3 regions of the Bradyrhizobium sp. UFLA05-109 genome follow, and region 3 is predicted to be linked to each of the others. Evidence: predicted binding sites of a transcription regulator. Region 3 holds the regulator's gene; each other region holds the start of a gene.
The links. The regulator LexA, encoded in region 3, represses DNA repair genes until DNA is damaged. The targets are predictions, from matches to a motif close to TGTTCNNNNTGTGTTCNG.
Positions count from the first base shown of each region.

Region 1: a site for LexA is predicted at 1,418-1,435, ahead of Q3C01_RS11205 (single-stranded DNA-binding protein). Genes of this name have one in related genera too.
Region 2: a site for LexA is predicted at 1,995-2,012, ahead of Q3C01_RS30985 (ATP-dependent Clp protease adaptor ClpS). Genes of this name have one in related genera too.

Region 1 is NZ_JBBIAR010000012.1:92,988-96,264, reverse strand. Features, by position in the region: gene Q3C01_RS11215 (outer membrane protein) at 1-131, opposite strand, end outside; gene Q3C01_RS11210 (outer membrane protein) at 375-1,145, opposite strand; gene Q3C01_RS11205 (single-stranded DNA-binding protein) at 1,592-2,083, shown strand; gene Q3C01_RS11200 (DUF2306 domain-containing protein) at 2,335-2,733, shown strand; gene gyrA (DNA gyrase subunit A) at 2,902-3,277, shown strand, end outside.
Region 2 is NZ_JBBIAR010000051.1:33,763-37,039, forward strand. Features, by position in the region: gene Q3C01_RS30980 (host attachment protein) at 1-84, shown strand, start outside; gene Q3C01_RS30985 (ATP-dependent Clp protease adaptor ClpS) at 238-1,962, opposite strand; gene Q3C01_RS30990 (DHA2 family efflux MFS transporter permease subunit) at 2,067-3,277, opposite strand, start outside.
Region 3 is NZ_JBBIAR010000028.1:4,305-7,581, reverse strand. Features, by position in the region: gene Q3C01_RS21160 (hypothetical protein) at 3-440, opposite strand; gene Q3C01_RS21155 (hypothetical protein) at 655-861, opposite strand; gene lexA (transcriptional repressor LexA) at 1,030-1,728, opposite strand; gene Q3C01_RS21145 (molybdopterin molybdotransferase MoeA) at 1,904-3,115, opposite strand.

The DNA.
Region 1 (3,277 bases), on a different contig from region 3:
GTCCAGTTATAGACCGACGCTGCGGCTACCGGGGCCTTGGTGTAGGGGCGGGCCGCCAGATCGGCTGCCACGGCCGGAGCGAACGCGCTGAGTGCGAACAAGCTGGCCGAAGCCAACAAAACCTTCTTCATTTTCAACTTAATCCCCAGTCCCAGTTTCTGTTTTTGCCTTCCGTGCGCGGAAGGGCAGCGGACGCTCAGGTCCAGCTGATGTCGTGCTTACAACAGTGAAGCTGCGAATTGTGTGTCCGGGATGCCACACTAGGCCCAAAACAGGTTAGTATAACTGACCTATTCGCGCGACAGTTGTACCCCGCGCAGCAAAAAAGGCCGGCGCAAGGCCGGCCTTTTCGACAGGAAGAGGTTTGGCGAAGATCAGTACTTCGCGATCAGCGGGCCACCCCAACGGTAGTTCAGGCGGACGAGGCCCATATCGACGTCCTGGCCGATTCGGTCGCTGCCGAATGACACGCCGCCGGGCGCCGTGAAGCCAATGGTGCGGTGGCCCAGGAAGATGTGGTCGTATTCGACACCAACCGACCAGTTCGGCGCAAAGCCAAATTCCAGGCCGGCGCCCACCGTGCCACCCCAACGGGTCTCGTTGGCCGAGGCCAGCTGCGCGCCGCTCGGTATGTCGAAGACGTCATACTTGTCGCCGACAACTGCACCGCCGCCCTTCACGTAGAACAGCACGTTGTTCCAGGCGTAGCCGATTTGGCCGGTGATCAGGCCGAATGCGTCGATGCGCGAACGGTTGCGGTCGGTCGGGAAGACGGAGCTGGTGTTATCGCCCCGGAAGTCGGCCCAGTTGCCCTGGCCTTCGAAGCCGAACACCCACTGGCCGGTCTGCCAGCGGTAGCCGATCTGACCACCGACCGTGCCGCCGGTTGCATTGTGGCAGCCTTCACCCACGAGACTGCCGGGAACGCCAGTCACGAAGCCGGTGCTGTCGACGAAGTCCCAGCATTTGTGGGACGAACCGCCGCCGCCGTTGATGCCGATGTAGAAGCCGCTCCAGTCGTAAATTGCGGCGATCGCCGGGGGCGGAGCCTTCACGTATGGGCGTGCCGCGAGATCCGCTGCGCTCGCCGGAGCCGACAGGCTCAGCGCAACCGCACCAACAACCCCCACCACAATCTTCTTCATTTCTGTCTCTCCGGCTGTGCCGCTTCCTTCGTTCCCGAAGCGGTCAATCAGGCGCGACGCCCAATGAATTGATGTTGCGGCGAGCCTAGTCTGATTTGGGGGTAGAGTCCGTCTCCAAAAAGCAACAGTCGCGCGTGAAGTGAGCGGTTCCTAAGTTAATGAATGTTAAGTCGTATTCCTGTGCGCGGGAACCCAAAAAAGTTCCATGCGGTTCCGATAATTTGCAAGGTGTGCAACCTGATGTTGCCGCCGTATTCCGTCACCGCTTGCGCAAGAACAAAGCTGGAACATTGGCGAAGCCGGTGCTATATGTGGGGATAACCTGCGGGACCGCGGGCTCGACGATACGCGCGAGCGTATAGGGTCCCTCAGCAAGCGGCAGCGAGCGGTTTTGGCACGGCTCCGGCCTTTTCGAACAATTTCGCAGTTTGGAGTGGAGAGCGGCGATGGCGGGAAGCATCAACAAGGTCATTCTGGTCGGCAACCTCGGCAAGGATCCGGAAATCCGCCGCACCCAGGACGGGCGGGCGATCGCCAATCTGAGCGTCGCGACGTCGGAGACCTGGCGCGACAAGGCAACCGGCGAGCGCAAGGAAAAGACCGAGTGGCACCGCGTCGTGATCTTCAACGAGGGGCTCGCGAAGGTCGCGGAGCAGTACCTGAAGAAGGGCGCCAAAGTTTACGTCGAAGGCGCGCTGCAGACCCGCAAATGGACCGACCAGAGCGGCGCCGAAAAATACTCGACCGAGGTTGTGCTCCAGGGCTTCAACTCCAACCTCACGATGCTCGACGGCCGTGGTGGCGGGGGAGGCGGCAGCTTCGGCGAGGAGCCGGGCGGCGACTTCGGCTCCTCTGGCCCCGTGAGCAGCGCGCCGCGCCGCGCGGTCGCCGCCGGCGGTGGCCGCAACAGCGACATGGACGACGACATCCCGTTCTGAGCGGACTTGCCGTTCTAAGCGGACTTACCGTTCTAAGGGGACTTGCCGTTCTAAGGGACTGGTTCGGCGCCTTCGCACAAAGGGTCAGTATCTCTTACCAATTTGCTGATCAGGCTGGTGTTTACTGGCCGGGTTGATGTTGTGCCTGAGGATTTGGTGTTCGCGCAATGTGAATGGTATTCACTTGATGTTAATGCTATTTACATTGCTTGCGCCGGCCTCCCAGGCGCCATCGCCAGGACGCCTCAGTCATGACCCTCGCCCCGCTGCTTGACGCCGCTCCAGCCATTCCGCTCCACGCCTTTGCGGCGATGACCGCCTTCGTGCTCGGCGTCGTACAGTTCGCGGCTCCCAAGGGCACGCTGCCGCACCGGACCGTCGGCTGGATCTGGGTGGCGCTGATGGCTATCGTGGCAGCGTCATCGTTCTGGATCCACCAGATCCGGCTGGTAGGGCCGTTCAGTCCGATTCATCTGCTGTCGATCTTCACGCTCGTGATGCTGCCGCTCGCGGTATGGCGGGCGCATACCCATCGTGTCGCCGATCACCGGCGCATCATGATCTTCATGTTCATCGGCGCGCTGGTGGTCGCGGGGCTGTTCACGCTGCTGCCGGGACGCATCATGCATCACGTGATTTTCGGCTCGTAAAACAGGGTTCCATAGGGCCCTTTCCGGGTACTCCCGGCGATACTTCGCGGAAGCCGTAAGTCGTTGGAAAAATAAGCGGAAAAAGCGCCTCCCGGGAGTGCGCGAGGGTGGTTATCAGACCCTCGATGCGCTATATGATTCCCGGACAGAAATTCACCGGATTCCCCCTTGGCTGACGACGACAACGACACGCCCGGCGACAAGCCGGAGCATCCTTCGGATATTCGCCCGATCTCGATCCTCGACGAGATGAAGAAGTCGTACCTCGATTACGCCATGAGCGTGATCGTGGCGCGCGCGCTGCCCGATGCGCGCGACGGCTTGAAGCCGGTGCACCGGCGCATCCTCTTCTCGATGAACGAGGAGGGCTATACACCCGACAAGAAGCACAAGAAGTCCGCCGGCATCGTCGGCGACGTCATGGGCCAATACCACCCGCATGGCGACCAGGCGATCTATGACGCGCTGGTGCGCATGGCGCAGCCCTTCTCGATGCGCGAACTGCTCGTGGACGGGCAGGGCAATTTCGGCTCGGTCGACGGCG
Region 2 (3,277 bases), on a different contig from region 3:
GCGCGCATCGTCGGCGAACTGCCCAAGGATCTGACGCGGCTTCCGGTCGGCGACATTGCCCGGCACCTCGCGGCGGAGTACTAGAGCACTCCAAAGCGCGATGAGATTGGAATGAATCGTCATCGCGCTTTAGGTGCTTGTTTGAGCATGATCTCCGCGCAAACGCGTTCCGCGTTTGTCGCGAGGGAAAACCGCTTCACACTTTTCCGGATCATGCTCCAGCGGCGAGAACGGTGATCATCCCGCCGCCATCGCCTGTGCGCCGCCGAGCAGCTGCGCATTGAGGCGGCCGCCGGAGAACAGCATGTCGTCGAGCGCCTCATTGATGTCGGCGGAGATGACGGAACTGCCGCCGTCGCGGGCCAGGCTCGCCTGTGCCAGCCGCCGCATCAATTCCTTGATGAAGGCGCAACTCGTGCCCTCACTGCGCCGCGCCGCTTCGGCGACGATGGCGTCATCGAGCGGCAGCCCCTTGCCGTAGAGCCGTACCAGCTTGCTGCGGCCGATCTCGTTGGGGAGAGGCACTTCGATGGCCTGGTCGATGCGGTCGGGCCGGCCGGCGAGCGCATCTTCGAGGTCCTCCGGCCGGTTGGTGGTCAGGACGAAGAGGATGTCTGCGTCCTCCTTCAGCCCGTCCATCTCGTTGAGCAGCCTGTTCAGAAGGGGCTCCTCGCATGGCCCCATGTCATCGCGGTCGCGGGCGATGAGATCGACATCCTCGATCACCACCATCGAGGGCTGAAGCAGCCGCGCCAGGCTCATATAGGCGCCGAGAAGGCCCATTTGCTCGGCGGTGATGATCAGGGTCGTATGCCCGGGCAAATGCGCCGCGAGATACCGGATCGTGTGCGTCTTGCCGGTGCCTGGCGGGCCGTACAGCAAAATGCCCTTGCGCGTCGACTGACCGAGCCTGCGCAATTGATCGCGGGTCCCGACGAATCTCAGGACGTTGCGATCGAGCAGCCGCAAGGTCTGCTCCGGCAGGATCACCTCGTCGCGTGCGACCGGCGGCAGGCGGTGTACGGTGATGCCGCGCGAGAGGCCGCGATAATCTCGGTCGGCGTCGAGCGAGAGAATCTTGCCGCGATAGGTGCGCGCGGTCTGCACAGCCTGCTCCAGCTCGCCGAAGCATCGCTGGACGAGGGCCGCGCCCGCGGCGCCAGAGGGCACGGCGAGTTCGATCCGGATTCCGGACTCGCGGCTGAACTCGCGATGCGCACAGAGCAGCACGGCGTAGCGGAGATCACCCTGCGCGCACAGCCACAGCCCGTTGTCGAGGCACTTGGCGGGGTTCTTCTCGCCAATATCGACATCGAAATACTGGAGCGGTGCGATCGCCTGCGCATTGCGGCCTTCGCGCAGAAGCCGCGCAATCGACAGCGTTTCGTAGCGTTGCTCGTCATTGATGCCGAACAGCCGGACGGCGGAAGCGAACAGGCGGTCGATGCCCGCCTGGACGTCTGCGCGCATGTGTCCCGGAAACTGGCGAACCGTGGTCACGAGCTTGCTGCGTGGAACGCCGGCAAAATGCCGGTCCAGAACCTCGCAGGCATATTCGAACTCCTCTTCCTTCGGCTCCTCGCCGGAGTTACCTGCGGCACGCATGCAGTCGCTGCACAGCCAGATCGTCCGGCCCCCGAGTCGCACGTCGGTCTGCGCCTCGGGCTTGCCGCAAAGCTCGCAGGTCGTCTTGACCGGTTCGAGTGTGATCCGCAGGCCGTGACCTGCAAATTGAATGTGCTGCAGCGCGGATTTGAGCAGTGCGTCGGCGACGGACCGCGGGTAGGGACCGCAACCGGCCTTTTCCTCCTGCTCGATCCTGGTGATCAGCGCGACCGCCTCGCGCTCGGACTTACCGAAAACCCGCCGCAGCAATTCGATCACGAATTCGTCTGGCGTATCTTCGTCATCATGAATCACGAGCTGGGCCGGCCCGCCATCGCCGTGCATATCACTCATCATGAAATGAACTCCTGATACAACCTGTACTTGAATGGAACAAAGGAAGAACACAAAAAAAGACGGCCGTCAAGCGTGACGGCCGCTCAAAAATAAGTGGTCGAGGCTTAGTGCGCCGGGCCGCCCGCCGCCTTCACGCTCCGCGTCAGCAGCACGGCCAGCGCGGCCAGCACCAGCATCACGCCGATCACGGCAAAGGTGTCGGAAAAGCCCATTACCAGCGCCTGGCGCTTCACCAGCTTGCCGAGCGCGATGACGGCCTGCTCGTGCGCGGCGTTGGGATCCGGCACGCCATGGGCGACGAAATAGTTCGTGAGCTGCGCGATGCGGCTGCGGACCTCCTCGCGGCCGAGCGTCACGGATTGGCCGATGATGTTGGAATGAAATTGCTCGCGCTTGGTAACGATGGTCGCGAGCACGGCGGTGCCGATCGCGCCGCCGAGATTGCGCATCATGTTGGAGATACCGGAGGCGGCGGCCGCATCCTGCGGTGCGACGCTACCGAGGCTGAGCGCTGAGAGCGGCGCCAGCGTCAGTGCCTGACCGACCGCGCGCACGACGTTGGGCGCGAGGAACTGATCGCCCGCATAATCGAGCGACATCATGATGTTCATGAAGGAGCTCGTGGCGAACAATAGCAGGCCGACGGTCGCGATATAGCGGGCGTCGAAGCGCTGCATCAGCTTCGGCACCAGGGGGATCAGGAGAAGCTGCGGCAGGCCGGTCCAGGCCAGCACGTTGCCGATCTGCTCGGCATTGTAGCCTTGCACCTGGCCGAGATAGGCGGGCAGCAGGTAGACCGAGCCGAACAGGGCGAAGCCGAGGAAGACCGAGGCGATCGTGCCGATGCCGAAATTCCATTGCGTCAATAGCCGCAGGCGCAACAGTGGCTTTTCCACGACCAGCTCATTGTAGATGAACAGTGCGAGGCTGACGGCCGCGACAATGGCAAGCCGCACGATGAAGGGCGAGCCGAACCAGTCGTCCTTGTTGCCTTCCTCGAGCACGGCCTGGAGCGAGGCCAGGCCGACCGCCATGGTGGCGATGCCGAACCAGTCGCCTTCGCGCAGCAGGCCTAGCTGAAGCGGCTGCCGCTCCAGCGCGAAGAACAGCGTCGTGACCATGACCGCGGTCGGCACGACGTTGACGAAGAAGATCGTCTGCCAGCCGTAATTCTCAGTGAGATAGCCGCCGATGGTCGGGCCGATCGCGGGCGCAAAGGTCACCGCGAGCGAGAACATCGCGAGCCCGATCGGCTGCTGGCCCTTCGGCAGCTTGGTGAAGACCAGCGTGAACGCCATCGGGATCAGGACGCCGC
Region 3 (3,277 bases):
CGTCAGCCGATCGGCAGGCGTGTCGTAGGCGTCGTGGTGGTGTGCTGCTCGACGGCGGGCTGCTCAGTCTTCTCGCCGAGCGGCTGCGTTACCGGCAATTGCAGAACCGTGGCACGCTGTCCCTCGACGAGTTGCGTCACCAGTACGTAGTTGCCGTCGGGGAATTCGATCGCATCATGATGACGATCGGGAATGTGCGGATCGACCTTACCGAACTTGCCGACGCGGGAATTGACGGTGCGCGTCCAGATCCAGCGATTGTCGTAGCGGACGTTGTCGGCGAAGGCGAGCTCGGTGCCGGGCAGGAGGCAGACGGCAACCGAGAGATCACGCTCCGACGCAAATCCACGCGTCGAGGTGCCGCGGAAGGTTGTCGTGACGATCGTCTCGCCGACTTGAGCGGGGCGGGTCGCAACGGCATGTAGGCTGTAGTCACACATCGGAGTGCTCCTCATGCGAGATAGCAGGTCCGCGCCCCCCCGGAGGCGCAGGCCTCTATCAGAGTTGGAAGCCTTGGAGTGTATCGCTTTTGTGGGCAAATCTGCGGCCCGTCTGCGCGTCGCCCGATCACATTATCTTTCCCGGCACACCAGGAACAAAGCCTCGCGCCGCCAGTCTATCTTGGTTCACGCCATTCACTTACGCGAGCTTCCATCAGCGGCCGGCAGGAGCGGAGTACCCCGAATAGGGCCATCTCACCTGCGCCGCAGGTGCGATCGCATTGTTGGACTTGCGGAATGGCGCGCTGGTTGCCGCGTGCTCTGCCTTGCGGGCGCCATGCTGGTGTTGCGCTGCATCGCTCGCGGATGCCGATTCCGCGATCAAGGCTGCCGAGATCGCGCTCAAAATCATCTGCCGCATGGGTTTTGTCCTCTGCATCGTGCACAGCGCATTCGCGCCTGCCATGCTCGAGGATTAGCTTCGCGCAGGTGTGGGGATAATCACAATGGAAGCGAAAACACCATTTTGCCGGAGCGGACAATCCGTCCGCCCGCATCGTTGCGCAATAACCGGCAATCTGGCGGGCAATCAGTACTTCCGGTACAGCCCGATCAGCTTGCCCTGAATCTTCACCCGGTTCGGCGGCAGGATGCGCACCTCATAGGCGGTGTTGGCGGGCTCCAACGCGATTGACGCGCCGCGACGGCGGAAGCGCTTGAGCGTCGCTTCCTCATCGTCGATCAGCGCCACCACGATGTCGCCGGTGTCGGCGGTCTCGTTGCGCTGGATCAGCGCCATGTCGCCATCCAGGATGCCGGCGTCGACCATCGAATCGCCGCGCACTTCGAGCGCGTAGTGCTCGCCCGAGCCGAGCATGTCCGGAGGCACGCTGATGGTGTGGCTGCGGGTCTGCAATGCCTCGATCGGCGTGCCGGCTGCGATCCGTCCCATCACGGGCACGGCGACGGGGCGATCGCCGTCGTCGACGGGAGCGCTTACGCCCCGCACCTTGCCGAGATTGCCTTCGATGACGCTCGGCGTGAAGCCGCGGCGGCCGGCGCCCGCGGCCTGAAGCTCGGGCAGCTTGATGACCTCAATGGCGCGCGCGCGGTTGGGCAGGCGACGGATGAAGCCGCGCTCTTCCAGCGCAGTGATCAGCCGGTGGATGCCCGACTTCGAGCGAAGATCGAGCGCGTCCTTCATCTCATCGAAGGAGGGCGGCACGCCGCTTTCCTTGAGGCGCTCACTGATGAACCGCAGAAGCTCGTATTGTTTGCGCGTTAACATCTCGACCAAATCCCCCGGTTGATGTCGTTCGATTCCGAGACGCCAGATTCAGCAGAAGCCGCTAGATGCTCGAAACAAATCATGAACGGACACTATATGTTCGATATGTGTTCCGCAACCACTTAATTTTGGGTGAACGCAGCGAAGTTCGCGCTACACGTGAATCAGATCGCCCTCACAAGGGCAGCCGCAACACCTCGCAAGGCGTGCCTGCTTCAGCCTTCGGTGCGAACGGCGCGCGCACGAGAAGTGCCTGTGCCATAGCGAGATTCGCAAGCAGTGAGGAGTCCTGGTGGTTGACGGGAACGGCCACGAGCGTGCCGTCCTCGCGCTCCTCGAGCCGGGCGCGCAGATAATCCTCACGGACGTCGTTGGGCCCGACGTCGCGCCCGAGCACGGCGCGCTCGCGGCGGTGATGAACGCGAGAGCGGCCAGCAAGCGCGCGAATCAACGGCACCATGAACAGGAAGCCGCAGACATAGGACGAGACCGGATTGCCGGGCAGGCCGATCACCCGCATCGCGCCGAGACGGCCGTGCATCATCGGCTTGCCCGGCCGCATCGCGATCTTCCAGAACGCCATCTCGAAACCTTCGGCCTGAAGCGCCGGCCTCACCAGGTCGTGGTCGCCGACCGAGGCCCCGCCGGTCGTGATCAGGATGTCGGCGCCGCTCTCGCGGGCGCGGCGGATGCCGGCGCTGGTCGCCGCAACGGTATCGGCGGCAATGCCGAGATCGACCGTTTCGGCGCCCTCGGCCCGCGCCAGCGCGTGCAGGGCATAGCCGTTGGAAAAGACGATCTGGCCCGCGCCCGGCGTTGAGCCCGGCATCACGAGTTCGTCGCCGGTCGCGAGAATCGCGATCCTGGGCCGGCGACGGACGGCTAGCTGCGGATGGTTCATGCCGGCGGCGAGTGATAGGTCGCGTTCGGTGAGCCTTGCTCCTTCTCGCAGGAGCACGTCGCCTTCGCGGAAATCGACGCCGGCGGGACGGATGTGCCTTCCAACGATCGCGGCCTCCTTGACCGTGACGCGCCTGCCGTCAGCGACTGTGTCCTCCTGGATTACCACCGCGTCCGCGCCATCGGGCACTACGCCGCCCGTGAAGATCCGTACTGCCTGACCCGCACCGACCGTTCCCGCAAACGGTCGTCCTGCTGCGACCTCGCCGATCACGGTGAGCTCTGTGCCCACCTCTGCCGCATCGGCAGCGCGCACCGCATAGCCATCCATCGCCGACATCGCCTGCGGCGGCTGCGTGCGCCGCGCCGCGACGTCGCGCGCCAGCACGCGATGGTAGGCCGCATCGAGCGCAACCATCTCGTCCGCGACAGGCTCGACGCCCGCGAGCACCGCATCGAGCGCGTCGGAAACCGGCATCAGGGCCACGGGCTGAACTCCTGCTGGGCAAATCGTAAGGACAGGTCGCGTTGCGTTCTAGCCGAGTGCGGGCGTCGAGGCAAAAGGCGCGAACGCGAAGGTGGAGATGAAATTGTCTTTCCAGCAGCAGGACGGCAGGATGCCCTTTGGGACAATATCGCCTCGTTCCGC